3 linked regions of the Urbifossiella limnaea genome follow. The protein of the gene in region 2 interacts with the protein of the main gene of each other region in a pairwise test. Links are inferred from orthologs where the notes say so. Each region holds a gene or a part of one and is shown on either strand. Other genes may lie near its edges.

Region 1 (7,477 bases), 3.8 Mb from region 2 along the record:
CCGACGTGCGGCCCGGGTACTCCTACGAGTACATGCTGCGGGTGAAGCTGATCAACCCGAACTACGGCAACCCGAAGTCGATGGCCAACCCGGTGCTGGCCGGGGAGAGCTTCAAGACCCTGCCCGGCCCGTGGACGCGGCTCGGCGAGCCGCTGACGGTGCCGCGCGAGTCGCACCTGTTCGCGTACGACCCGGTGAAGTACGAGGAGGACGTGAAGGCGGCGTACGGGAAGCAGCAGTCGCTGGAGGCGCGGTTCAAGCTGCCGGCGGGCAACACGCACACGGTGGTGCAGAAGATGACGTGGCTGGAGCAGGTACGGGTGGACAGCGGCACCAACCAGCGCGAGCCGGTCGGGGCGTGGGTGGCGGCCGAGATGCCGGTGGCCCGCAGCGGGTTCATCGGCCGCAAGACCTACGTCAAGCTGCCGCTGTGGAGCAGCGAGGAGGACCGCTACCAGCTCCGCGAGTTGCAGACCGAGAAGGTCGGCAAGGGGAAGGACGCGAGCACCCCGAAGGGGTGGCTCGTGGAGGAGTTCGTCGGCCGCGACGTGCTCGTGGACTTCGAGGGCGGCAAGGTGACGACCCGGTTCGCCGGCAAGTCGCCGGTGATCGAGGACGTGAACACCGAGCTGCTGATCGTGCGGCCGGACGGCCGGCTGATGGTGCGCAACAGCAAGGACGACATGGCGAACCCGGAGCGCGTCCGCGACGTGGCCGAGTGGACGGCGTGGCAGAAGAACGTGGAGACGGCGGCGCCGGTGGGCGCGGCCGGCGACAACAACCCGTTCGCCCGGCCGAGGGATTAGCCGGCGCCGGTGGCGAACGACGACGACTCGGGCCGGGAACGCGAACCCTGGTGGGGGTGTGTTCCCGGCCCTGTCGTTGGCACCTGGTGCCCCGCGTCGGGTCACGAAGCCTCGACCTACGGGAGGCGGTCGGCCCCGCCGAACGGCCACCAGTTCCACTCGTCGGGCAGCAGCCCCAGCAGCCGCCGGTACGCCGGCCCCAGCCAGCTCGGCAGCGCCCGCGACACGGCCGACCCCCTCGTCTCGCCCACGTACACCTGGTCCGACGGCCGCAGCGTCACGTTCGTGGCGTGGTCGCCGTCGAGGAGGACGGCCGCGGGGTTCACCTTGAACACCTCCGGCCGGCCGCCCCCGGCGACGTTCGGCCGCACCACGTAAACCTTGCTCAGCTCCGACCCCGGCGGCAGGCTGCCGGTCCGCGTCAGGAAGGCGACGACCGGCTCCGGCCCCTGGAACGGCACGACGCGGGTGTGGCCGCGGACCGGGCCGTGGACGTACACCCGCCCGCCGCGCGGCGCCGCCAGCGACAGACTCACGTCGTCCGCGGGCACACCCGCCGCCAGCGCCACCGCGGTGCGGGCCTCGTCGAGCGTCAGCCCCTCGACGCGCGGCCGCGCCGCGACGGGCAACCGGCCGTCGAGATCGACGGCGGCGACCGCGTCCCACGCGGGCCGGTCGGCGACGCCGACCTCGAGCACGTCGGGGCAGCCGATGCGGTAGTCGGCGGCGGGGGTCGCGGCGGCGACGGGGTCGGGCGGGGGCGGGGCGTTGCGGCGGAGGAAGCGGGCGTCGGCGCACCCGGCCGCGAGCACGCCCGCGGCGCACGCCCCCGCCCGGACCCAGTCTCTGCCGCGGCGCGTTCCCACAATTCCGGTATCGGCCGCACGACCGGTACACCTTGACCCGAAGCGCCGGCCGCGAGAACATGCCGGTCCCCCCCGGAGCCGCCCCATGGGCCACCCGCCCCCGCCCCCGCCGCCGACCCGCCTCGACTCCGTCGACGCCTACCGCGGCCTCGTCATGCTCCTCATCATGTTCGAGCTGTTGAAGCTCTCCGCCGTCGGCAAGGAGGCCGGCAACTGGTTCGTTTCACTCCTCGGGTACCACCAGACGCACGTGGAGTGGGTCGGCTGCTCGCTGCACGACCTGATCCAGCCGTCGTTCTCGTTCCTGGTCGGCGTCAGCCTGCCGTACTCGCTCGCGGCCCGCCGCGCGAAGGGGCACGGCACCGCCGGCCTGGCGCTACACGCCTTCTGGCGCGCGTTCCTGCTGGTGATGATCGGCATCGTCCTGCGCTCGTTCGGCGAGCCGATCCCCGACATCGGGTTCACCGACACCCTCTCTCAGATCGGCCTCGGCTACGGCTTCCTGTTCCTGCTGGCGCTGCGCCCGGTGCGCGACCAGTGGGTCGCGGTCGGGGCCATCCTCGTCGGCTACTGGGCGCTGTTCGCGCTGTGGCCGGTCGCGGACGGACCGGGCGCCGGCGTGAAGCCGGAGTGGTTCCAGGAGCACGGGCTCACCGGCTTCGCGGCGCACTGGAACAAGAACGCGAACCCCGCCGCGGCGTTCGACGTCTGGCTGCTGAACCTGTTCCCGCGGCAGTCGGAGTTCGTGTTCAACCGCGGCGGCTACGCCGGGCTGAGCTTCGTCCCGACGCTGGCGACGATGATCCTGGGCCTGATCGCCGGCGGGGTGCTCAAGAGCGACCGCGGCGGCTGGGCGAAGGTGGGCTGGCTGGCGGCGGCCGGCGTGGTCGGCCTCGCGGCCGGGTGGCTGCTCGGCGAGGTCGGCGTGTGCCCGGTGGTGAAGCGCATCTGGACGCCGAGCTGGGTGCTGTTCAGCGGCGGCTGGTGCTTCCTACTGCTGGCCGGGTTCTACGCGGTGAACGACGTGATCGGCTGGCGGCGGTGGGCGTTCCCGCTGGTGGTGGTGGGCACGAACTCGATCGCCGCGTACTGCATGAGCAACTCGGTCGTGAAGCCGGAGATCGGGCGGTTCGTGCGGCGGCACTTCGGCCGGTTCCTGGAGATGGTCGGGCCGCCGTACGAGACGGCCGTGGCCGGCGCGGCGACGGTGCTGCTGATGTGGCTGATCCTGTTCTGGATGTACCGGCGGAAGATATTCATCAAGGTGTAGGTGCAACGCCGCGAGCGGCGGAACCGGAGCGCAGCATGGTCCCCGTCGGCCGCTACCGCCACTTCAAAGGCGGCGAGTACGAGGTGCTCGGCCTCGCCCGCCACTCCGAGACGGACGAGCGCCTCGTCGTCTACCGCCCCCTGTACGGCGACGGCGGACTGTGGGTGCGGCCCGTCGCCATGTTCCTCGAATCGGTCGAGCACGACGGCCGCACGGTGCCGCGGTTCGCACCGTTGGAACACGCCGGATGACCACCGACCCACGGCCTCTAGTCGGCGACAGCCCGGCGCTCGCGGCGGTGCGCCGCGCTGCCGGGCGCGTCGCGCCGACCGACGCCACCGCCCCGCCGCGGGCCGAGCCAACACGACCAGGGCGGCGGCAGAAACCCTCGAGCGACGGCTCGTTGATGCACCCCCCGGGCGACGCGCGGGCCGCCGGGCCGAGATGCCCGACGGCCACCCGGATCGTCCGGCCCGGGCCGGACGGATGCAAACGAAGATTCACCCCACCCACTGCGCGTCAACACCCGCGACGCTCACCAGCCCCTCGGGGAACCACAGCGCCACCTCGAGGGCGGCGTTCTCGGGGCTGTCGCTGCCGTGGACGAGGTTGTTCTGCACGCTCAGCGCCAGGTCGCCGCGGATGGTGCCGGGCGGGGCCTTGGCCCCGTCGGTGAGGCCCATCAGGGTGCGGCACACGGCCACGGCCTCGCGCCCCTCCCACACCATCGCCACCGTCGGGCCGCTGGTCAGGAACGCGAGCAGGCTGTCGTAGAACGGCTTCCCCTTGTGGACGGCGTAGTGCTGCTCGGCCAGCGCCCGCGGCGCCTGCACCAGCTTCAGGCCGGCGAGGCGGAGGCCCTTCCGCTCGAACCGGCCGGTGATCTCGCCGACGAGCCGGCGCTGCACCGCGTCCGGCTTCAGGAGGATGAGGGTCTGCTGCATGGGGTGGCTCGTGGTGGGGGGTGGCGGGTCGGAGTCAGGATGCGGACCGGCCGGCCGATCGTCCAGCGCCGGCTTTAGCCTCTCGCCCGGCCCGCCGCCGGCTGCTACCATCGGGGTACGCCGACCTCCCGGAACGCCGCCATGCCCCGCCGCGAGAGCTACCAGACCGACGACGACTACGACGACCGCCGCGGCAGTGCGTCCGGGGGCGGCGGCATCCCGGGCTGGGTGTGGGTTGTCGGCGGGGGTGGCGCGCTCGCCGTGGTGGTGGTCGTGGGGCTGATGTTCTTCGCGTTCACCGCCCGCCGCGAGGCGATGGTTCAGCACGAGGTCGCGCGGGCCGAGTTGGCGCGCGACGAGGCGCAGATGATGCGGGCCGAGGGGAATGCCGTGGGGGGCCACGGCGCGGTCGGCATGGCCCCGGACAGGCTACCGGTCCTGTCGCTGCTGCGGGTCACCAACGCCTACAAGAACGACCCCGGTACCGCGGAGGTGCGCTACACCAACCAGCGGGTGCGGGTGCGGGTCGAGGTGAAGGCGACCGGCGAGGGGTGGGTCGGAACGTCCGCAGACCTCGGGTCCGGCCCGCCGCGCCCGATGGCGTCGAACGTGATCTTCCGGCTGGACGACGACGGGGTCGCGGCCGGCACCACGGTCGTGATCGAGGGGATGTGCGCCGGCCTGTCGCCCGGCCCGGCGGACGGCCCGATGCGCGGCCCGACGCTCACCTTCACCAACTGCCGGGTGGTGCGGGAGTGAGTGCCGCTGGTCGCCGCGCCCCGCTCTAGCCCCGGTCGTAGGCCACGGCGGCGACCGGGCCTTGCCCCTTCTCCAACCGCCGCTCGTTGGCGAACGCCACCACGTCGGCCAGCGCCCGGACCACGGCCGGGGCGGCGTCGGCGTGCTCGACGCGGAACACCGTCAGCTCGCCGGGCAGCGCCTGCACCCGGGCCGTCGGCGTCCGCGGGTCGTCGAGGTGGGTGAGCGAATCCACCAGCGCGTCGAGGTTCTTCCCGTGCCCCGGCGGGAAGCCGAGCGCGGCGGCGACGGCGGCGTGAAGTGCAGCCGCGTCGGGCAACTGCCGGGCGTCGAGGCGGACCAGCATGGCGGCTCCCGTCAGCGGATGCGGGTGAACGAGTCGTAGTGGTCGGCGGTGTAGAACGCGGAGCCGTCGGAGCCGGTGACGAGCCGCTCGGCGCCGCGGTTCACGCCGGGGCGGAGTGGGTTCACGTCCCACTCCCGGTAGCGGACGCGGCCGCCGCGGGCGTCCGTCTGCGGGAGGCGCCGCTCGAAGTTGCCGAACGTGCGGCCGCCCTCGTAGCCGTCCATCGCGTCGCCGGTGCGGTCCACGTGCTCCAGCACCTTCAGCGCCTTGTCGGGAACGCCCTTGGGGGCGACCTTCGGCACCGCCTTCGGGGCGACGGCGGCGGCCTTCGGCGGCGGGAACATCTCGGCGAGAAACAGCTTCACCGCGTCGGCCGTGCGGGCGTCGGCGTCCGGGTCGAAGGCGCGCCCGGTCTTCAGGTCGCGGCCGGCGAGCGGGTTGGTGAAGTCGCCGGCCACCCCGCCCATTCGGAGTACCTGCCAGTCCACGCCGCCGGCCCGCATCTCGGCCTCGAACGCGGCGAGCCTGGCGGCGGGCACGGCCGGGTCGTCGGCCCCGACCACGACCAGCACCGAGGCGCCGACGCTCTTGCCGTCGTTCCCGGTCGGCGTCGGGTCGCCGTGGACGCAGACGACGCCCTCGACCTCGGCCTTGGCGCGGGCGAGTTCCAGCACCGCCGTGCCGCCCGCGCCGTAGCCGACGGCCGCGAGCCGCTTCGGGTCCACGTTCGGCAGCTTCTCCAGCGCCGCCAGCCCGGCGGCGACCCGCCCGCGGACGAGCACCCGGTCCTTGCCGCCGAGCCCGAGCCGGGCCGCGGCGTCGGCCGCGTCCTTCGGGGCCACGCCCTTGCCGTACAGGTCGGCGGCGAGGACGACGTACCCGAGCTTCACCAACTGCGCGGCCTTCCCCTTCGCGGCGACGCCGTTCGGCCCCTGCTCGTGCGCGAGGAGCACGCCCGGCCGCTTCGGCGGGCCGATCGTCTCGAAGACGGTCACGCCTTCGAGGGCGACCGGGCCGTGCTGGTACGCGACGGGGCGGGTGACGAGCTGCGCGAACCCCGGGGCGGCGCCGGCGACGACGAGCGCGAGGGCGGCGGCGAACCGGGTCATGCGCGGGCTCCGCGGGAGAGTCGGGCGGTGGGGTGAAACGTACCACCGCGGCGGGGCGGTCACAAGGGGCGGCGTCAGGACGAGCTGCGCGACCCCGTCAGCCCCCCGCCCGCGGCCGGTCGAACGCCGCCGACCAGCCGGGCAGCTTCTCCGCAAGCTCGTCCGCGCCGCCGGCGCGAAGGGTGACGTGCCCGACCTTGCGGCCGGGACGGTCGGCCTTGCCGTAGTGGTGCAGGTGCGCCGCCGGGTCCGCCAGCACCGCGGCCGCCGCCGGCACCGTGCCGATGAAGTTGAACATCGCCGACCACCCCGCCGCGTCGCACCGGCCCAGCGGCAGCCCGCACACGGCGCGGACGTGGTTCTCGAACTGCGAACAGTGCGCCCCCTCGATCGACCAGTGCCCCGAGTTGTGGACCCGCGGCGCCATCTCGTTCGCCAGGAGCCGCGGGCCGTCCTGGAACCACTCGACCGCCAGCACGCCGACGTAATCCAGCTCCGTCAGGATGCGCGCCGCGTACTCGGCGGCGCGCTCGCCGAGCTCCTCGCCCAGGTCGCCGGCCGGCGCCACGGAGCGGTGCAGGATGCCGTCGCGGTGCTCGTTCTCGACCAGCGGGTACGTGCCGATGCTGCCGTCGCGGCCGCGGACGGCGAGGATGGAGAGCTCGCGGTCGAACGGTACGAAGCCTTCGAGGATGAGGGGCCGGCCGCCGAGCGTTTCCCAGGCGTGGTCGGCGTCGGCCGGGGTGCGGATCACCGCCTGCCCCTTGCCGTCGTACCCGAAGCGGCGCGTCTTCAGCACCGCCGGCAGGCCGATTGCCGTCACCGCGGCGTCGAACTCGGCGCGCGTCTCGACGGCGGCAAAGGGTGGCGTGGGGACGCCCAGCGAGTTGAGGAACGTCTTCTCGACGACGCGGTCCTGCGACACCTCGAGCGCCCGCGGCGGCGGGAACACGGGGACGCGCTCGGCCAGCCACCGGGCCGACTCCACGGGCACGTTCTCGAACTCGTAGGTGACCACGTCGGACGCCTGCGCCAGCTCGTAGAGGGCGCGGAAGTCGTCGAACTCGCCGCGGACGTGCGGGCAGACGTGACCGGCGCAGGCTTCGGCGGCGGGGTCGAGGACGGTGGGGCGGACGCCGAGCGGGTGCGCCGCGAGGGCGAGCATCCGCCCGAGCTGCCCGCCGCCGAGGATGCCTAAACGCATGTCGTGAGCCCAGCAAGACGAAGGCAGATTGGCCGCAAAAAGGCACGAAAAGACACAAAAAGGAAGAACAAGAATGATTTCAACGTCGGTCTTGGCTCGGTCTTACATGTTGTGTCTTTTCGTGCCTTTTTGCGGCCAATCTGCCTTCGTCCGCTACCCCCGCGGGTCGGGGT
Region 2 (7,375 bases):
CGCACGACCACAACGTGCTGTGGGTGCCGCACGGGTGGAACACGGCCGTCGGCCTCGCCGCCGACATCCAGCACGCCTGCGCCATGCCCGTGGCCCGGTACGTCGAGTTCCTCACGCCGTCGCCCTACGTGGATGACCTGATCCTCAACCCGTTCCGCCCCGACGCCGACGGGTTGCTGACGCTGCCGGACCGGCCGGGGCTCGGCATCGAACTCAACCCCGACGCGCTGGCCCGCTACGGCGACCGCGGGTGACTGGCGCAGACTCCGCCGCGCGGCTTCCGGTACAGTGCCCACCGGAGGAACCCGATGGGCCGGTGGCGCGGAGCACTCACGTTTCTTGTTGTTCTCGTTGGCGCGGTCGCGTTCGCGGCCGGGGGCTGGTACGTCTGGCTGCGCGACCCCGAGGCGGCGGCGCGGCCGCTGCCGGTGCCCGGCGGCGATCAGGAAGTCGTGTGGCTCTACCCGTCCACCGCCGGCGACGCGTGGTCGCTGTTCGTCATCGGGCTGAAGCGCTGCGAGATGCCGCTGAACGGCGCCCCCTCCGGCGTCACCGTGGACGACTCGGCCGCGTTCCCCGAGCAGACGACGGCCGTGCCCGAACTCGTGATCACGCGCGCGGGCCACGACGGCCAACTGCGCGTGCGCTGGTACAAGATCAGTTCCGAAGCGCCGATCGGGGCGTGGGTCGAAGCCCTGTCGCGCCGCCGGCCGGCGCCGCTGGCCGTCGTCGGCGGCTCGACCAGTGACCGGGCGCAGGAACTCGCCTCCGCCCTCGACCGGCAGGTGAGTTGGAACGGCCCGCGGCCGCTGTTTCTCATCACCACCGCGACCGTCGATTCCGTCCTTCCCGACGCCGCCGACGGGTTCGCGCGGGCGAGCGAGCAGCGGAACCTGGCCGACGTCTACCCCGGCCGCACGTTCCGGTTCTGCTTTACGAACGGCCAGATGGTCCGCGCCGTCAGCGACTTCGTGCGGCAAGACCCGACACTCGCCCTCCCCGCGGCCCCGAAGCGGCCCACGGTGTTCCCGCTGGAGTGGGCCGACGACCCGTACTCCGGCGACCTGTATAACCAGTTCCGCGAGTACCTCTTCGACGTTCTCGGCGGCGCGGCCGCGCCGCCGCGGATCGTCAAGGACGCGGCGTTCACCATCCCTTTCAGCGTCGGCACCTTCTCGCGCCCGAACCCCGGCGAATCCGCGGCCGTGAAGGCGATTCTGTCGGAACTGCCGGCTGATACGACAGAGCGGTCGATCCTCGTGCTGCCGACCGGGAGCAGTGCCCCGGCCCGGCGGGTGCTGCTGGCGCTGGCCGAGCGGGTGCCGCAGGCCGGAAAGCGACTCGTCGCTGTGACCGGCGACGGCATGTCGGTGAACACCTTCTACCGCGACACGGAATGGGCGTGGCCGGCCCGCTCGATCCCGATCCCGCTGGTGCTGTTCACGCACTCCAACCCCGTCGGCTGGGACGCCCCCGGCGACACGTCCCCGCCCGCGGGCTACCGGCTCCAACCGAAGACCTCGACCGAGGAAGTGTTCCTCGACCACACGCTGGCGCGGGCGCTGATCGCCGCGGCGTTCGCGGGTCAGCCGGCCCGCCTGCTTGGCAGCGCCGACGAGGTGGCGGCGAACCTCCGCAGCCGGGCCGACAAGTTCTTCGACGACAAGGGGAACCGCCGCAGCCTGGGCGGCGAGCACGTCGTGGTGGTGCGGCCGACGCTCCGCTACGGCGACACCACGCCCGGCGCCGTCCGCCCCGACGCGACCATCGACGTGTACCGCCGCGAGGACGACGGGCGCACGTGGACGCGCGTCGGCAGCGTGCCCGTCCGGTGAGGAACCCCGCGAGCATGAGCAGCGTCATCCCGCCGCCGTCGGTCCGCCGCTACGTCTGGCGGCTCGCGCCGCTGGTCGTCCTGTGGTTCATCCCCGTCGGCTGGGTCGGGTGGCAACTGGCCGCGCGCGGCGAGTGGACCCGCGAGACGGACGAGGCCGACGTGCGCGAGTGGCTGAACGAGTCGCGCGTGTTCCGCAAGCCGCTGCCGGAACTCGTCCGCGAGTACGCCGAGACGACGGACCCGGAGCGGCTCCGGCTGAAGGCCGACGAGATCGACGCCCACCTGACGGCACTCGCCGAGCCGACGCGGCAGTACGCCGGCAAGCTGCCGCTGTTCCCCGACGTGTACGCGATCGCGGTCGAGTTGCCGGGCCGCGACCCGCCGCCGGGCCGAGACGCACACCCGGCGTGGCGCTCGCCGATCCCGCGGCCGGGGGCCGACGCCAAGGGGCGCGTGCGCGTGCTGGAGTTCGACGCCGGCGGCGGCCGCATCCGCTGCGAGTACCGGGCACACAGCCTGAACCGCTTCGAGCAGGAGCAGCGCGAGCGGCGCGTCGGGCAGTTCGCGGCGGTCGCCGTGCTCGTCGCCGGGTTCGCGGTGGTGTCGTACTTCGTGGTGCGGTTCCTGCGCCGCGAGCGCGACCGCGAGGTCCGCGACTACGAGGACCGCCTCGCCGCCGAGCACCGCGAGCTGGAGTTGGTACAAGCGAAGCAGGCGGCCGAGGAGTTGGAGCGGCAGGTGCTCGCGGCCGAGCTCGACAAGGCGAAGGTCGAGGGCCGCGCGGCCGAGGCCGAGCGGGCGGCGCTGGAGATGAAGTCGCAGTTGTACGCGAGCATCGGCATCATGGCCGGCAGCTACGCCCACAACATCAAGAACCTGCTGGTGCGGCCGAACGACCTGCTGGCCCGGTGCATGGAGGCCGACGCCCTCCCCCGCGAGCAGCACGGCATGTTGCAGGAGGTGAAGGCGACGCTCGGCACCGTCACCGAGCGGTTGCAACAAATCCTCCGCACCGTCCGCCGCGACCCGAACAAGACCGAACTCACGCAGCTCGACCTGAACGACCTGGTGCGCGACTCCGAGCGCACGTGGGCGGCGATGGCCTGGGACAAGTGGAAGCTGCGGCTCACCGCCTCACCCGCGGGCGTGCCGCTGCCGGTGACGGGCGACTTGTCTCACCTGCAGCAGGCGGTCGAGAACCTGGTGTTCAACGCCCGCGACGCCACGTTCGAGATGCGGAACCACCTCCGCGAGGCGGCCCGCGGCGGCGACGCGGCCGGCCGAAAGCAGCGGCTGCTCGACGCCGCGGCGTGGAAGGGCGAGGTGAGTTTGCGGGCGTTCCGCGACGGCGACGAGGCCGTGCTGGAGGTGCGCGACAACGGCATCGGCATGACCGACGACGTGCGGATGAAGTGCCTGACGACGCACTTCAGCACGAAGCGCGACAATGCCCTGTACGAGGGCTACAGCGCGGGCATGGGGCTCGGGCTGTCGTTCGTGGCGGTGGTGCTCGAACACCACGGAGCTTCGCTCGAAATCGACTCCGCGCCCCTTCGCGGGACGACGTTCCGTGTGCGTTGGCGACGTGCCGAATGACCAATGCCGAATGACCCACCAATGACCAGGGAAACCCAGCGGTTCCCCCGCTTGGTCATTGGTGGGTCATTGGGCGTTGGTCATTCCGGCGACGTAGGTAGCTGCCACACGATCGGCGCCACGCCGTGCCCCGCCAGCGCCGCATTCACCGCCGAGAACGGCCGGCTGCCGAAGAACCCGCTCGACGCCGACAGCGGCGACGGGTGGACGCCCTTGATGACCGTGTGCCGCGCCGCGTCGATCAGCTTCGCCTTCTTCTGGGCGTAGCTCCCCCACAGCAGGAACACTGCCGGTTCGGCCCGGTCGTTCACGGCGCGGATGGCGGCGTCGGTGAATTTTTCCCACCCCTTCCCGGCGTGCGAGTTCGGCTCGTTCGCGCGCACCGTCAGGCAGGCGTTCAGCATCAGCACGCCCTGCTTCGCCCACGACGCCAGGTGGCCGTGCGTCACCGGCGTCGCCCCCACGTCGTCTTGCAGCTCGCGGTAGATGTTCTTCAGCGAGGCGGGCACCTTCACGCCCGGCAGCACCGAGAAGCACAGGCCGTGGGCCACGCCCGGAGTCGGGTAGGGGTCCTGGCCGAGCAGCAGCAGCTTGACGTCGTCGAGCGGCGTGAACTTGAAGGCGTTGAATACGTCGGCGGCGGGCGGCATGACGGCGTGGGCGGCGCGCTCCTCGGCGACGAAGCGCGACAGGTCGGCCCAGTAGGGCTTGTGCGTCTCCGGCTCCAGCACGGCGCGCCAGGACTCTGGCAGGTCGGCAGGCAAACCCGGCACGTCGGCCGGCCGCGAAGCCGCGGGCTCGGCGTCGAACAGTGACGGCGCGGCTGCGGCGGGCCTCTTCTTGGCCATCGGTCGCTCCCGGTTCAGTACGGCCCCGCCTCGTCCTCCGCCGTCGGGGGCGGAAGCGAAACCGGGGCCGGCGGCGGGGCCGGGGCGAACTCGCGGATGGCCAGCTTCGTCTGGTGCTCCTCGAACCCCTCGCCGCCCTGCCGTTTTCCTTGGAAGTAGTCCTTCTGCCAGCCCACCTTCACCGCCTGCGGGTCGCGGGTGTGGAGCCCGTGGAGGAACGTGTTCCGGCTCGCCTGCCAGGCGTCGTACTCGGCCTTCAGGTCGGGCGCCGACTCGATCCGTTCGCGCCGCGGCACCAGGCTCTCGGCCAGCCCGCGCGGCACCGGCACCAGCATGCAGAACGGGTCGCCGCGCTCGAACCGCACCCACTCGCACACCCGCGTCAGCTTCCAGTTCATCGTGAACGTCGACGCCAGCCAGTCGGTCTCCACGACGCCTTCGAGCGGCTGCGCGCCGTCCTTGATCCAGTTGGTCGGCCCCTTCACCCACAGGTTGATGCCCGGGGGCGTGCGGAACAGGAACGGGATGGTGAACGTGAAGGTGCCGACGCCGAAGTGGCTGCACACGCGCGGGTCGGGCGGCCCGTCGAAGCGGACCTCCACGTCCTCCTTGTTCGGCCCGCCGTACCAGTACACGGCGAAGCCGATCGGGCTACGGATGACCCAACCGGCCTGGTTGGCGATGGTCAGCGGCAGGCAGCGGTACGGGAAGCGCAGGTGCGCCTTGTCCATCCACTCGCGGTTGATGGGCGCCGCCTCCAGCGGGTAGTCCACCGGCTGGTGCAGCTCGTAGGCGATGAAGGGTTGTTCGGTCGGCTCGTCCGTCGGCATGGGGTCCGGTCCGTGGAGCGGGTGGGTTTCCCCCTCTCAGGATACGGACCGGCGCCGGCGGAGCAGCACGTACAGGAGAGTGCCGCCGAGCAGTAGACCGAGGCCGACCGACAGGCCGAGCGTCTTGTCGATCCGCCACCGCTCGTACGTCATCTCGACGACCGGCTCCGTGGCGGCCGGGGCGGGTGCCTCGATCGTGAACTCCTTGGTGTCGCGGTGGCCACCGTCGCGGACGACGATCACGTACTTGCCCGGCGGCGGCAGTGGCGTCGTCCACACGCCCTTGGCGTCGAGGACGCCCTTGGCGACTTCGGCCCCTTTGTGAACCGACAGCGTCACCTTCGCCTCCTCGGCCGGGGTGTCGTCGTCGTAGGCGGCCACGACCTTCAGTTCGGTCGCGGTGAAGGTGACCTTCGCGATCAGGTCGTGGGCGCGGGCGGGTGACGCCGTCGCGCCGACGACGGCGAGGGCCGCTAAAACGAGGATGCGGGTCGGTCGCATGACTTGGCTCGCGGGGCCGGTGTGACGTTTCACGCGGTCATCATACCGACCACCGGGCTGCCCGTCATGCCGCTGTGGCACGCCGTCGTCCTCGGAATCGTCCAGGGGCTGACCGAGTTCCTCCCCATCAGCTCCACGGCGCACCTTCTCCTCGTCCGCCAACTGCTCGGCCACCCACACCCGGACGACGCCTTCACCGTGGTGATCCAGCTCGGCACGCTCGTCGCCGTGGTCGCGTACTTCCGCATCGACCTTCGCCGCATCCTGGCCGCGGTGTGGGCCGATCTGCGCGAACGCCGCCTCGGCACCACCGTCGAGGGGCGCCTGGCGTGGTTCATCGTGCTGGGCACCGTCCCCGCCGTGGCCGTCGGCTTCCTGTTCAAGCGGCAGTTGAAGGAGACGTTCTTCAACCTGCCGGCCGTGGCCGTGGTGGCGACGGCGTTCGCGGTGCTGCTCGCGGCCGCGGAGTGGTGGGCGCGCCGCCGCGCCGCCCGCGGCCTGCCCGATCGCAACGACGCCAATCTTACGTGGCTCGACGCGCTGTGGATCGGCTGCTGGCAGGCGTGTGCCCTCATGCCGGGTGGGTCGCGCTCGGGGACGACGCTCACGGGGGGGTTGTTCGCCGGCCTCGGCCGGGCGGCGGCGGCGCGGTTCTCGTTCCTGCTGTCGGTGCCGGTCATCCTCGGCGCCGGGCTCAAGGACTTGCTCGACGAGTACAAGAAGCTCCGCGCCCCGGAGCCCGACGGGCCGCCGAGCCTGTTCGCGTCCGCCGACGACGCCGCGGCTCTGCTCGTCGGCACGCTCGTGTCGGCGGTCGTGGGTTACCTGGCTGTGGCGTGGCTGCTTCACTTCCTGAAGCGATACTCGACGGTTGTATTCGTCGCGTACCGATTGTTGCTCGGTTCCGCCATCGGCGGAGCAGTCCTGGCGGGCTGGCTAAAATAGGATCAGTGTTGCCGAATTGCGCATCTCGCTGCGCAATTTCGAACCACCTTCCTGAATCTTCGCCGTTACTCGACACGATTTGGGCCGAAAATCGGCACTTCCGGGTAGGGCACGCGGCTTGCTTGAGCGGGGATCCGCCGACGGCCCGCTCCCGCTGCGGGTTCGCTCGGGGTTCGCCCTCCCCCTTCGGGAGCGGACATCAGGACGAAGCACCGATTCGGAGGAATCACATGACCGTGCGGAAGCTGCTGACGGGGTTCGTGGCCGTGGCCGGCCTGCTGGCGTTCGCCACCGACGCCCAGGCGTTCGGCAAGCGGAAGAAGAACAAGGGGTGTGACACCTGTGCCACCGCGGCGCCGGTGAGCACCGGTTGCGGCGGGTGCGGCATGGCGTACGCCGGCACCGGCGCGGCCGTGGCGATGACCCCGGAGGCGATGCCGGCCACCGGTACCGCGACGACGGCTGTCACGCCGGCGAGCGGGACGCCGGCCGGCGTGGTGATTCCGGCCGCGTACTCGACGGTCGAGGACCAACCCGAGACGACGACCCGTACCCGCCGCGGCATCCTGCGCCGCTGAGTGCTGCACTGAGCCCGGGGACGGCCGTCCCCGGGCGTTCTTCACTTCTGCGCTTCCCGATACCAGTCGAGCGCCGCCTTCATCCCCTGCTGGAACGACACCCGCGGCGCGTAGCCGAGACGGCCGCGGGCCTTGGCGATGGAGAAGTCGAGGTTGAGCCCCGCGAACTTCAGCTGCGCCTGCGTCGCCCGCGGCGGGTGCGGCTTGTTCTTCCGCCGGAACACGCTCTCGCGCCAGTTG
Region 3 (7,551 bases), 1.6 Mb from region 2 along the record:
GCGTCGGAATCGCCAGCAACAACAAGAGGGCGGCGGACCGACGCATGGAACGCCTCAAGGCGTGCGGAGTGTGTTCCGTCATTCTACCTCATCCCCCTCCGATGAGAGGCTGACGTCGCCAACCGCCCCGAGAACTGGGTACGGTCAGATCCGTCACCGTGTCCTCAGTGCGTCCCGACTCTCGCTTTTGGCGACACCCCTGTCCGCCCGCCGGCGACCGCCCGGCCGATGGAGTCGCCCCGTTCCGTCAGCCGCCGCTCGACCACCGTCGCCTGGTCGAGGACGTTCCGCAGCTCCTTCAGCCCGTCCCGCTCGTCGACCGTCATCCCGGCCCGCAGGGCGATCTCGTCGAGCAGCCCGCCCCAGCTCCGGAGCCCGGCGGCCATGCTCACCCCGGCCCCGAGAAACAGGGCCAGCTCGCCGCGCAGGGCGCCCCGTCGGCGTACCAGGACACCGGCCGGCCGTGACTGCCGATCCGCCCGAGCCACGGCCGGGGGCGGCCCGGGGCGGGGTCGAGGAGCGGCTTGACCCGCGGCCCGCCGTCGGCGAACGGCTCACCCTGCCGGGGGCCGTCGTACCCGGGCAGGAACCACTCGCTCCCGGGCCGGGCGCGGCCGCTGGTCGGGATGAGCCAGGCGTCGCAGGCGAGTTTGCGGAGGTCGCCGCGGACGATGAACACGTGACCGCGCATACCTACCTCCGGCTGGTCAGTTCTTCGACGGTGACAATCAGGGCGGTCAGGGCGGTCAGCCACCCTTCGCAGTAGAAGTCCGTCGGCTTGAGGGGCGAATCGGCTTCGCTCGACCGCCGAATCAGACCCGAGGCGAGGTCGAGGATCGCGTTGAGTTGGTGGGCGTTCATCGGCAGTTCAGCCCTCAGGAGACGGCCCGACTGATTCTCAGATGCGGGTGCCCGGTGGCCGGGTCGCACTCGACGGCGGCCTTGTCGGGGCTGCCGGCGGTCAGGGCGGTGATGAGGTGGGCAACTTCGGCCCAATTCTCGCTGCGGGTCACACCGAAGACGAAATTCTTCCCCGCGACGGTGATGTCGATCGTGTCCGGTAGAACTCGGCAGCGATACCAGGTCACGGGCCAGCTTTCACCCGCAGGCAACGTGTTGGGCCACGGTTCGGGCGGATTGGGAACCGGCAACCGCGACTCGAAGATGAACCGGATCGGCTCGCCGCCCACGCGGTAATACGTGACCTTATGGCTGCCGCTCGCACCGAGTGCGATCTCCAGGCAGAGGCCCAGGCCCAGGGCATCGACGTTCGGGCGAACGGGGGTGGCGTCGCCGGTCACGGTGAAGGCACGGAGCACCCGCCTCCCGTTGCTCTCTCGGAGTGCCGTGAACGTGCAGATTTCGTTGAAGTCGGTGGCCCCCGGCTCGAACGCGAGTGGACCAGACGAGGGGGAGAGGGGAATGGTGCTCACGGGTGCTCTCCATCACACAGGGCAGGTTTGATCACTCTTGGGTCGATTGTTTGCGGCGGGTGCGTTTGCCCGTGCCGTTCATGCTCGCCTCGGCCTGGCTGGTGCGGAGGCGTTCCAGCAGCAAAGTGGCCGGCTCGTCGTCCGGGTCTTGCGGCACCAACTCCCCGCGGAACGCCTTGGCCAGGATGGATTGATCGAGTTGGCCGAGTCCCGTACTGATTTCCCGTAATATGAGATCGGTAGCTTTGGTAACATTCAATTCGTGAGAAATGCGTTCGATTATCAGGGCTTGCTCAACTTGTGGTGCAACTGGAACTGCAACTAGCCTTAGATCACCCAGATTGAAAAGTGGTTGGTTACCTCCGGTAGTACATTCGCTGATTTGCTTTCTGCCATTCGGGGATCGCAAATAGTATTTGATCCAGTCACATGAAGCATGACTCAATACCGCGATCAGGCCCAAATTCCGGTGAATATTGAAGCCGCGGCAGGAGTTCGGAACACTGGCAACCACTCCAATAGTCCCTACGAGGGATACCAGTAACTCGCCGCCACACAGCAATGTTCGAGAGTACTGATCTGAGAGTTCCTGAGAAACTCGATGGACACGCTCGTCATTAATTTCTCCTGAGACCATATCGGTGATTCGCAACATGGCGATTCCGTTTGATTCGTAGTCTCCGGGTTTCAAGATGCCGTACGAGATCGGGCGGCAAGGATCGTTAAGTTCTTCGATTGTCGCCCAGCACCAGCCCTCCGGTAGCTCCGGCAGGTCGGCGTCATCAACCGGGTCGGGTTCGACGTACTTCTTCTTCGGGTATTTGGCTTCCCATTGTTTGCGGCGTTCGGTGCGGATGCGGGCCAGGAATTCGGAGGCGGGTTCGGTGTGTGGGTGCTTGGCCCGCCAGTCGGTGGTGAGGTCGCCGCGGAACGCGGACGCCAGCACACTCTGTCGGAACTGCTCCAACAGCGTCGGCACCTCGACCAGTGCCACCCGTGCCGCCCGACTCCGGGCCGTCAACTCCTCGACCTTCGCCACGATCCGCCGTTGCTCCGCGAGCGGAGGAATCATGGCCTCCAGTTCTCGGACGCCCTCTGGACGTGCCCGCATGAGTGAACCACCGACCCCCGATACGTTCTCAAGCAACCGCTCACGGAATGAGCATTCGCGGAGTTGGTGAACGAGGAACCTGCTATCGAGATGCTGGGTGCGAATCACCATCCATTCGGTTGATGCGATCTGAGGGTTCCCTCGGTAGGGGCCGACAATCCAGACACGGTTGATTCGCGGGTTGATTTTGCAAAGCAACACGTCTCCAGGCTGGACCCGTTGTTTGCCTGACTCGATTTCACGGCCGTACCGGGCTTCTGGCTCTCCAGAGGCGAACGAAGGCACGCTCCAGAGTTCAAACAGAACCTCTGGTTCCTTCGCGGGGTCGATTGGCTGTGACTTCCCGAAGCCGATCTCGCCGAGCGTCGCCACCGCCCAGCCGTCGGGCAAGTCTTCCGCGTCGGTCATGCCTCACCCCCGACCGCGGCGGTGAGCTTGTCCATCTCCTGCAACGCCGTCTTCAGCCTTGCGGTGATGCGGGCGGCGATCTCGTCCGGCGGGGGCAGGTCGGCGGCATTGGTGGCGTTCTCGTCCCGCAGCCAGGTGATGTCGAGGTTGTCGGAGCGGGCAGCGATCTGCTCGCGGGTGAACTTGCGGAACCGCCCCTCCTCGCCCTGGTCCTTCCGCCTGCTCTGGCCGTGCGGGTCGGTGCCGAATGCGTGCTCGAAGTCCTTGAATGTGGCCGGCGTCAGCGGCGTCCGCTTGCCGAACTGCGGCATGTTGGTCCGCAGGTCGAACACCCACACGGCCTTCGTGTTGCCCGTGTCCTTCGTCTCGCCCTTGCGGAAGAACAGGACGTTCGTTTTCACCCCCTGGGCGTAGAAGATGCCGGTCGGCAGCCGCAGGACGGTGTGCAGGTCGCACTTGTTCATGAGATCGCGGCGGACCTCGACGCCGGTGCCGTCCTCGAACAGCACGTTATCCGGCAGCACCACCGCGGCCCGCCCGCCGGGCTTCAGGTTGCGGTAGATGTGCTGGAGGAAGGCGAGCTGCTTGTTGCTGGTGGCGTAGGTGAGGTCGGGCCGCGTGGGCAGCCCGCCGCCCTTCTTGGTGCCAAACGGCGGGTTGGTCAGGATGACATCGGCCCGGGGGAGCTTGGCCCCGGCGTCGCCGAGGGCGTCGCCGAGCGTGATCGGGCTCTCGATGCCGTGCAGCATCGCGTTCATCAGCAGCAGGCGGTGCGTCTCCTGCACCAGTTCGAGGCCGACGTAGGCTTGCTTGCGCTGGAAGTTCGCCTGCTTCTCGCTCAGGTCGAAGAGGTCGCCGGTGTGCTTCTTGACGTACTCGTGGGCGGCGATGAGGAACCCGCCGGTGCCCGCGGCCGGGTCTTGGACCACCTCGCCCGCCTTCGGCTTCACCAACTCAACGATACACTGGATGAGCGGCCGGGGCGTGAAATACTGCCCGGCTCCGCTCTTCTTCTCGGCGGCGTTCTTCTCCAGCAGTCCCTCGTACAGCTTGCCGAGCCCGTCCGGGTCGGACTTCGCGTCGTACCAGTCGAGGCCGTCGAGGTCGGTGACGAGCTTGGCGAGATCCTTCGGCTGCCGCAGGTGCGTGGACGAGTTGGCGAACACCTCCTGCACCCGCCCGCGGCCCTCGTTGCCGAGGTGGACCAGGAGCGAGCGGTAGAAGTTGAACTGCTCGATGCCGTCCTTGCCCTTGAGGTCGTCCCAGCGGTAGCCGGCCGGCAGGAGCGACTCCTGCCCCGTCTCCTTGAGCATCTTCAGGAAGAGCAAGTACGTTAATTCGGTGACGTAGTGGGAGTAGTGGACCCCGTCATCCCGGAGGATGTTGCACAGGTTCCACAGCTTGGCGACGATGTCTTGAGTGGTCATGTCGCTTCGTCGATCTCGTCAAACAGAGACACATCCTTCTTGGCGGACGGTTTGGCTTCTCTCGGTGGCCAAAAAACACCCAGCACAAGCCAAGTGTTGTAGGGGAAGAAAGTGCCCATGAAGAATCGGGTGTCCTTCGCTGGGGAGCAAAGTTCGCCAAGGAACTTTTTCTTCACACTCTCGGCGGCGGCTTCCTCGGACCCGAGCCGGGCCACTTCATTGAGGAAGAGCACTCCGAGTTCCCAGTCTTCGCACATCGCGTAATGCGGCTTAGTATCGTCGTCACACTCGAACTTGTAGTGGAACGTGTACGGCAATTTGCGAAGCGGCTTCTGAGGGGGGCCGAACAGCGTTAGCTGTGAGAATAGCTGCTGCCATTCCGGCTTCCAATCGCGGTCGGCTGGACGGATTTCGAGATCGTGGATTTTCGTCGGTCGAAGAATACCGAGCGAAGTCTTGTCGGAGTCGAAACGCGCCGCGAGTTGTTTGTGCGTGTGATGGGGCATAGCGTCAATGATGGCGCGACGGGCCGCCCAACCGTTGGCGGTCGGTAACGGTTCGCTCACGACGGCAATGGAATCGAGTTCCGGGCGTCGGCTTTCTTTCCGGTTGTCGTTCCCTTCACCGTTAGGCCAGAGGTCGACGTCGATCCACTGGTACTTGCGAAAGCGCTGATTCACTGAACGGTAGCGATAATCGATCGGGTACAAACGAACCCATTCCCCTGCTTCCGTGATCCCGGCCGTGCAGACCAGTTCCTGGTACTTCAGGGAAGGGTGCGGGTAGGTCATCACGGTGACGAGCACGCGCGTTCTTACCGGGCCAGGAGGCACCTTGATGTTCATCGTGTGCCCCGCAGGTGCTTGATGGGCAGTTTCGTGCGGCGTGACACCTCGGCTCCTAGACGGCTTCGGTGACAACGGCATGCTTCTGCTTCCATGCAAACCAACACGCTTGCAGTTCCGGTCATCAGTTCGCCGACACGCTCCACTGCCAGGCGTTGAGTCGTCAAAATCGTTCGCTCGTAGACATCGAATAGCTGATCAAACTCGGACATCGTGTTAAGATTTCTCCGCTCCTCGGAGACGATTCCTAGCTCGGGGATGTGGACGTACTCGATGCCCAGATGGCCACAGAGTCGGTCCAGCGTCGACTTATGGAACCCAAAGCGCCGCGCCACCGGATTGTTGCGTACGTCGATGAGGCGGCGAATACCCGACTGAACGAGGAGATCCAAGAACCCGTCGATCTGCAATCCTTCATAGCCGGCGGTGTATACCGCGGGTACGGCGACTTTTCGCTCGGCGAGTCTTTCACGCTTGCTGTTCACGGTGTAGGCAGGGTACGTGCGGTAGACGTAGTCGATGACTTCGCCGGACGACCAGTTCTGAAACCGACCAACGATGTAGCGGATGTCGTTTTTGATGGCTTGTGGCAAGTCGGTGCGGTGTCGTTGATCTTCGCACGCCCAGGTCTTTTCGGTCGCAGCGATTACGCCTTCAGCAACGAGTGTGTCGAGCTCCCGCTGGAGCGAAAACGAGTAAGGGCCAAAGTGATAGGGCAGAAATTCGTAAAACGAGGCCCCCCCGCGGGCGGGAGTTTCCCGAGACAGTACGAACGCCCATTTCACGAGTTCCAGCTTCGTCACGGGGCGACCGGCTTGACGGAGCATCTCGACGATCATCTTCTGTCGATTCAGCATAAGAGTCCATTACTTGAGCTACGCCGCCACTGGCCAGATGGCTTCGACGATCTCCCCGAGGATCGACTCCAGTTCGCCGTTGAACACCTTGTTGAGCCGGTTGAACCCGCCCTCAGCCTGGAACTGGCCGTGGTCGAACGCCTGGCGGTCCACGACCGTTTCGGTTTCGAGCTGCTTGCCGATCCGCTCCAGCCACTTCCGCTGCGGCGGGGTCCACGGGCGGGCGGCGAGGACCGTCTTCATCGCGGCGGCAACCCGCTCTTTGTACGGGCGAAGTGCTTCCCCAGTCATCACGTGCCGAACGTAGCCGATGATGGTCGCGGCGATGTCCTCGTTCCGCGTCTCCCGCCAGGCGGTTTGGAGGTGGGTCTCGGTGAACCCGGCCTCCTGCAACGCGACCTTCAGTTCCTTAAGGGCCTGTCGCGTCAGGTCGCGGGGCCGCTGGGTCACCAGCTTCAGCGTGGCGATGGCGTCGCGGTTGGCGGCCACGAACGTGCGGAAGGATTCGAGGTAGTCGCCCGGCTTCTGGCCGCCGGCCCCGTACCCGTGCTCGACCCGCACCACCTCGTCGGCGTGGGACGAGATGAAGACGCGGTCGGCCTCGAGCCGGGCGAGGTCGAGGAACTCCGGCACCTTGGGGTGCGCCTGGAACCAGTCGCGGGTCTCCTCCGGTGTGAGCGTCGCCATGTGCGTGACGAAGTCGCACGGGGCCATCCCGGTGAGCTTCTGGCACCCCTCGAAGTTGACCTCGTTCGACTCCAGCACCCGCCGCTTCGCCCGCAGCTTGGCCAGGAACTGGTCGTGAACCTCGGCACGGGCGTCGGCGTCGGTCAACGCGTGCAACTCGGCGGCGAGCTGGACGAAGGGCAGCTTCGGCCGCGTGACGACGGGCCGCATCTCGGAGTGCGGGAGCAACGCGGCGTACAGGTTGACCGCGTCGTACACGCGGAACGACGACTTGTCTTCCTTGGGGCCGAACAGGTTCTCGCAGAGCCGCGTGCCGCGGCCGAGCATCTGCTCGTACAGGATGCGGCTCCGCACCCGGCGCAGGAACACGAGGTTCGTCACGGCCGGCACGTCGGTGCCGGTGGTGATCAGGTCCACGGTGACGGCCACGTTCGGCAGCCGCTCGTTCTGGAACCGCTTGATCAGCTTCATCGGCTTGTCGGCCTTGCCGGTGAGCTTCATTACCGCGTCGTCCTCAACCTCCCCGTACTGGGCCTCGAACGCCTTCTTCAGGAGCGTGACGACCAGGTCGGCGTGGGCGTCGTTGACGCAGAAGACGATCGTCTTGCCCGGCAGCGACGGGTCGATGTGGGCGGCGAGGACCGCACAGACGACCCGGTTGTAGTTCTCGGTGATGACCTTCCGGTGGAAGTCGTCGATCTCGATGTTGACTGCGTCGGGGGCGGCCTCCTTGAGAATCTCGGCCGGGTCGCGGCGGGGGACGATGTACTCGACGACCTCGCC

What was found. The genes of interacting proteins can lie anywhere in the genome.
Region 1: the proteins of ETAA1_RS10960 (region 2) and ndk interact in binary tests that used the Escherichia coli proteins (3 or more experiments, as listed by UniProt). The link is inferred for Urbifossiella limnaea from one-to-one orthologs.
Region 3: the proteins of ETAA1_RS10960 (region 2) and ETAA1_RS04370 interact in binary tests that used the Escherichia coli proteins (3 or more experiments, as listed by UniProt). The link is inferred for Urbifossiella limnaea from one-to-one orthologs.

The regions. Positions count from the first base shown.
Region 1 is NZ_CP036273.1:6,529,856-6,537,332, reverse strand. What follows is about bases 2,165-5,089. They hold ndk (nucleoside-diphosphate kinase), read right to left. Parts: upstream 3,887-5,089; coding sequence 3,443-3,886; downstream 2,165-3,442. Other genes in these bases: ETAA1_RS26640 (dienelactone hydrolase family protein), read right to left, coding at 5,003-5,089; ETAA1_RS26645 (barstar family protein), read right to left, coding at 4,671-4,991; ETAA1_RS26650 (hypothetical protein), read left to right, coding at 4,028-4,645; ETAA1_RS26660 (DUF1653 domain-containing protein), read left to right, coding at 2,978-3,193; ETAA1_RS26665 (acyltransferase family protein), read left to right, coding at 2,165-2,942. Also shown: ETAA1_RS26675 (hypothetical protein), read left to right, coding at 1-806; ETAA1_RS26670 (polysaccharide biosynthesis/export family protein), read right to left, coding at 923-1,672; more of ETAA1_RS26665, read left to right, coding at 1,758-2,164; more of ETAA1_RS26640, read right to left, coding at 5,090-6,100; ETAA1_RS26635 (5-(carboxyamino)imidazole ribonucleotide synthase), read right to left, coding at 6,198-7,304; purE (5-(carboxyamino)imidazole ribonucleotide mutase), read right to left, coding at 7,458-7,477. UniProt on the Escherichia coli protein: Major role in the synthesis of nucleoside triphosphates other than ATP. The ATP gamma phosphate is transferred to the NDP beta phosphate via a ping-pong mechanism, using a phosphorylated active-site intermediate.
Region 2 is NZ_CP036273.1:2,715,616-2,722,990, reverse strand. Bases 2,398-5,220 are described here. They hold ETAA1_RS10960 (uracil-DNA glycosylase), read right to left. Parts: upstream 4,282-5,220; coding sequence 3,514-4,281; downstream 2,398-3,513. Other genes in these bases: ETAA1_RS10950 (hypothetical protein), read right to left, coding at 5,148-5,220; ETAA1_RS10955 (DUF6065 family protein), read right to left, coding at 4,296-5,111; ETAA1_RS10965 (sensor histidine kinase), read left to right, coding at 2,398-3,433. Outside these bases: ETAA1_RS10975 (mandelate racemase/muconate lactonizing enzyme family protein), read left to right, coding at 1-254; ETAA1_RS10970 (hypothetical protein), read left to right, coding at 309-1,835; more of ETAA1_RS10965, read left to right, coding at 1,850-2,397; more of ETAA1_RS10950, read right to left, coding at 5,221-5,612; undecaprenyl-diphosphatase UppP, read left to right, coding at 5,634-6,557; ETAA1_RS10940 (hypothetical protein), read left to right, coding at 6,788-7,135; ETAA1_RS10935 (NAD-dependent epimerase/dehydratase family protein), read right to left, coding at 7,177-7,375. UniProt on the Escherichia coli protein: Excises uracil residues from the DNA which can arise as a result of misincorporation of dUMP residues by DNA polymerase or due to deamination of cytosine.
Region 3 is NZ_CP036273.1:1,089,369-1,096,919, reverse strand. Bases 2,165-5,163 are described here. They hold ETAA1_RS04370 (class I SAM-dependent DNA methyltransferase), read right to left. Parts: upstream 4,380-5,163; coding sequence 2,949-4,379; downstream 2,165-2,948. Other genes in these bases: ETAA1_RS04365 (hypothetical protein), read right to left, coding at 4,376-5,163; ETAA1_RS04375 (hypothetical protein), read right to left, coding at 2,165-2,952. Also shown: ETAA1_RS04395 (DUF1553 domain-containing protein), read right to left, coding at 1-46; ETAA1_RS04390 (hypothetical protein), read right to left, coding at 165-386; ETAA1_RS04385 (hypothetical protein), read right to left, coding at 389-691; ETAA1_RS31465 (hypothetical protein), read right to left, coding at 694-861; ETAA1_RS04380 (hypothetical protein), read right to left, coding at 876-1,433; more of ETAA1_RS04375, read right to left, coding at 1,465-2,164; more of ETAA1_RS04365, read right to left, coding at 5,164-5,224; ETAA1_RS04360 (DUF488 domain-containing protein), read right to left, coding at 5,221-6,063; hsdR (type I restriction-modification system endonuclease), read right to left, coding at 6,100-7,551. UniProt on the Escherichia coli protein: The subtype gamma methyltransferase (M) subunit of a type I restriction enzyme. The M and S subunits together form a methyltransferase (MTase) that methylates A-2 on the top and A-3 on the bottom strand of the sequence 5'-AACN(6)GTGC-3'.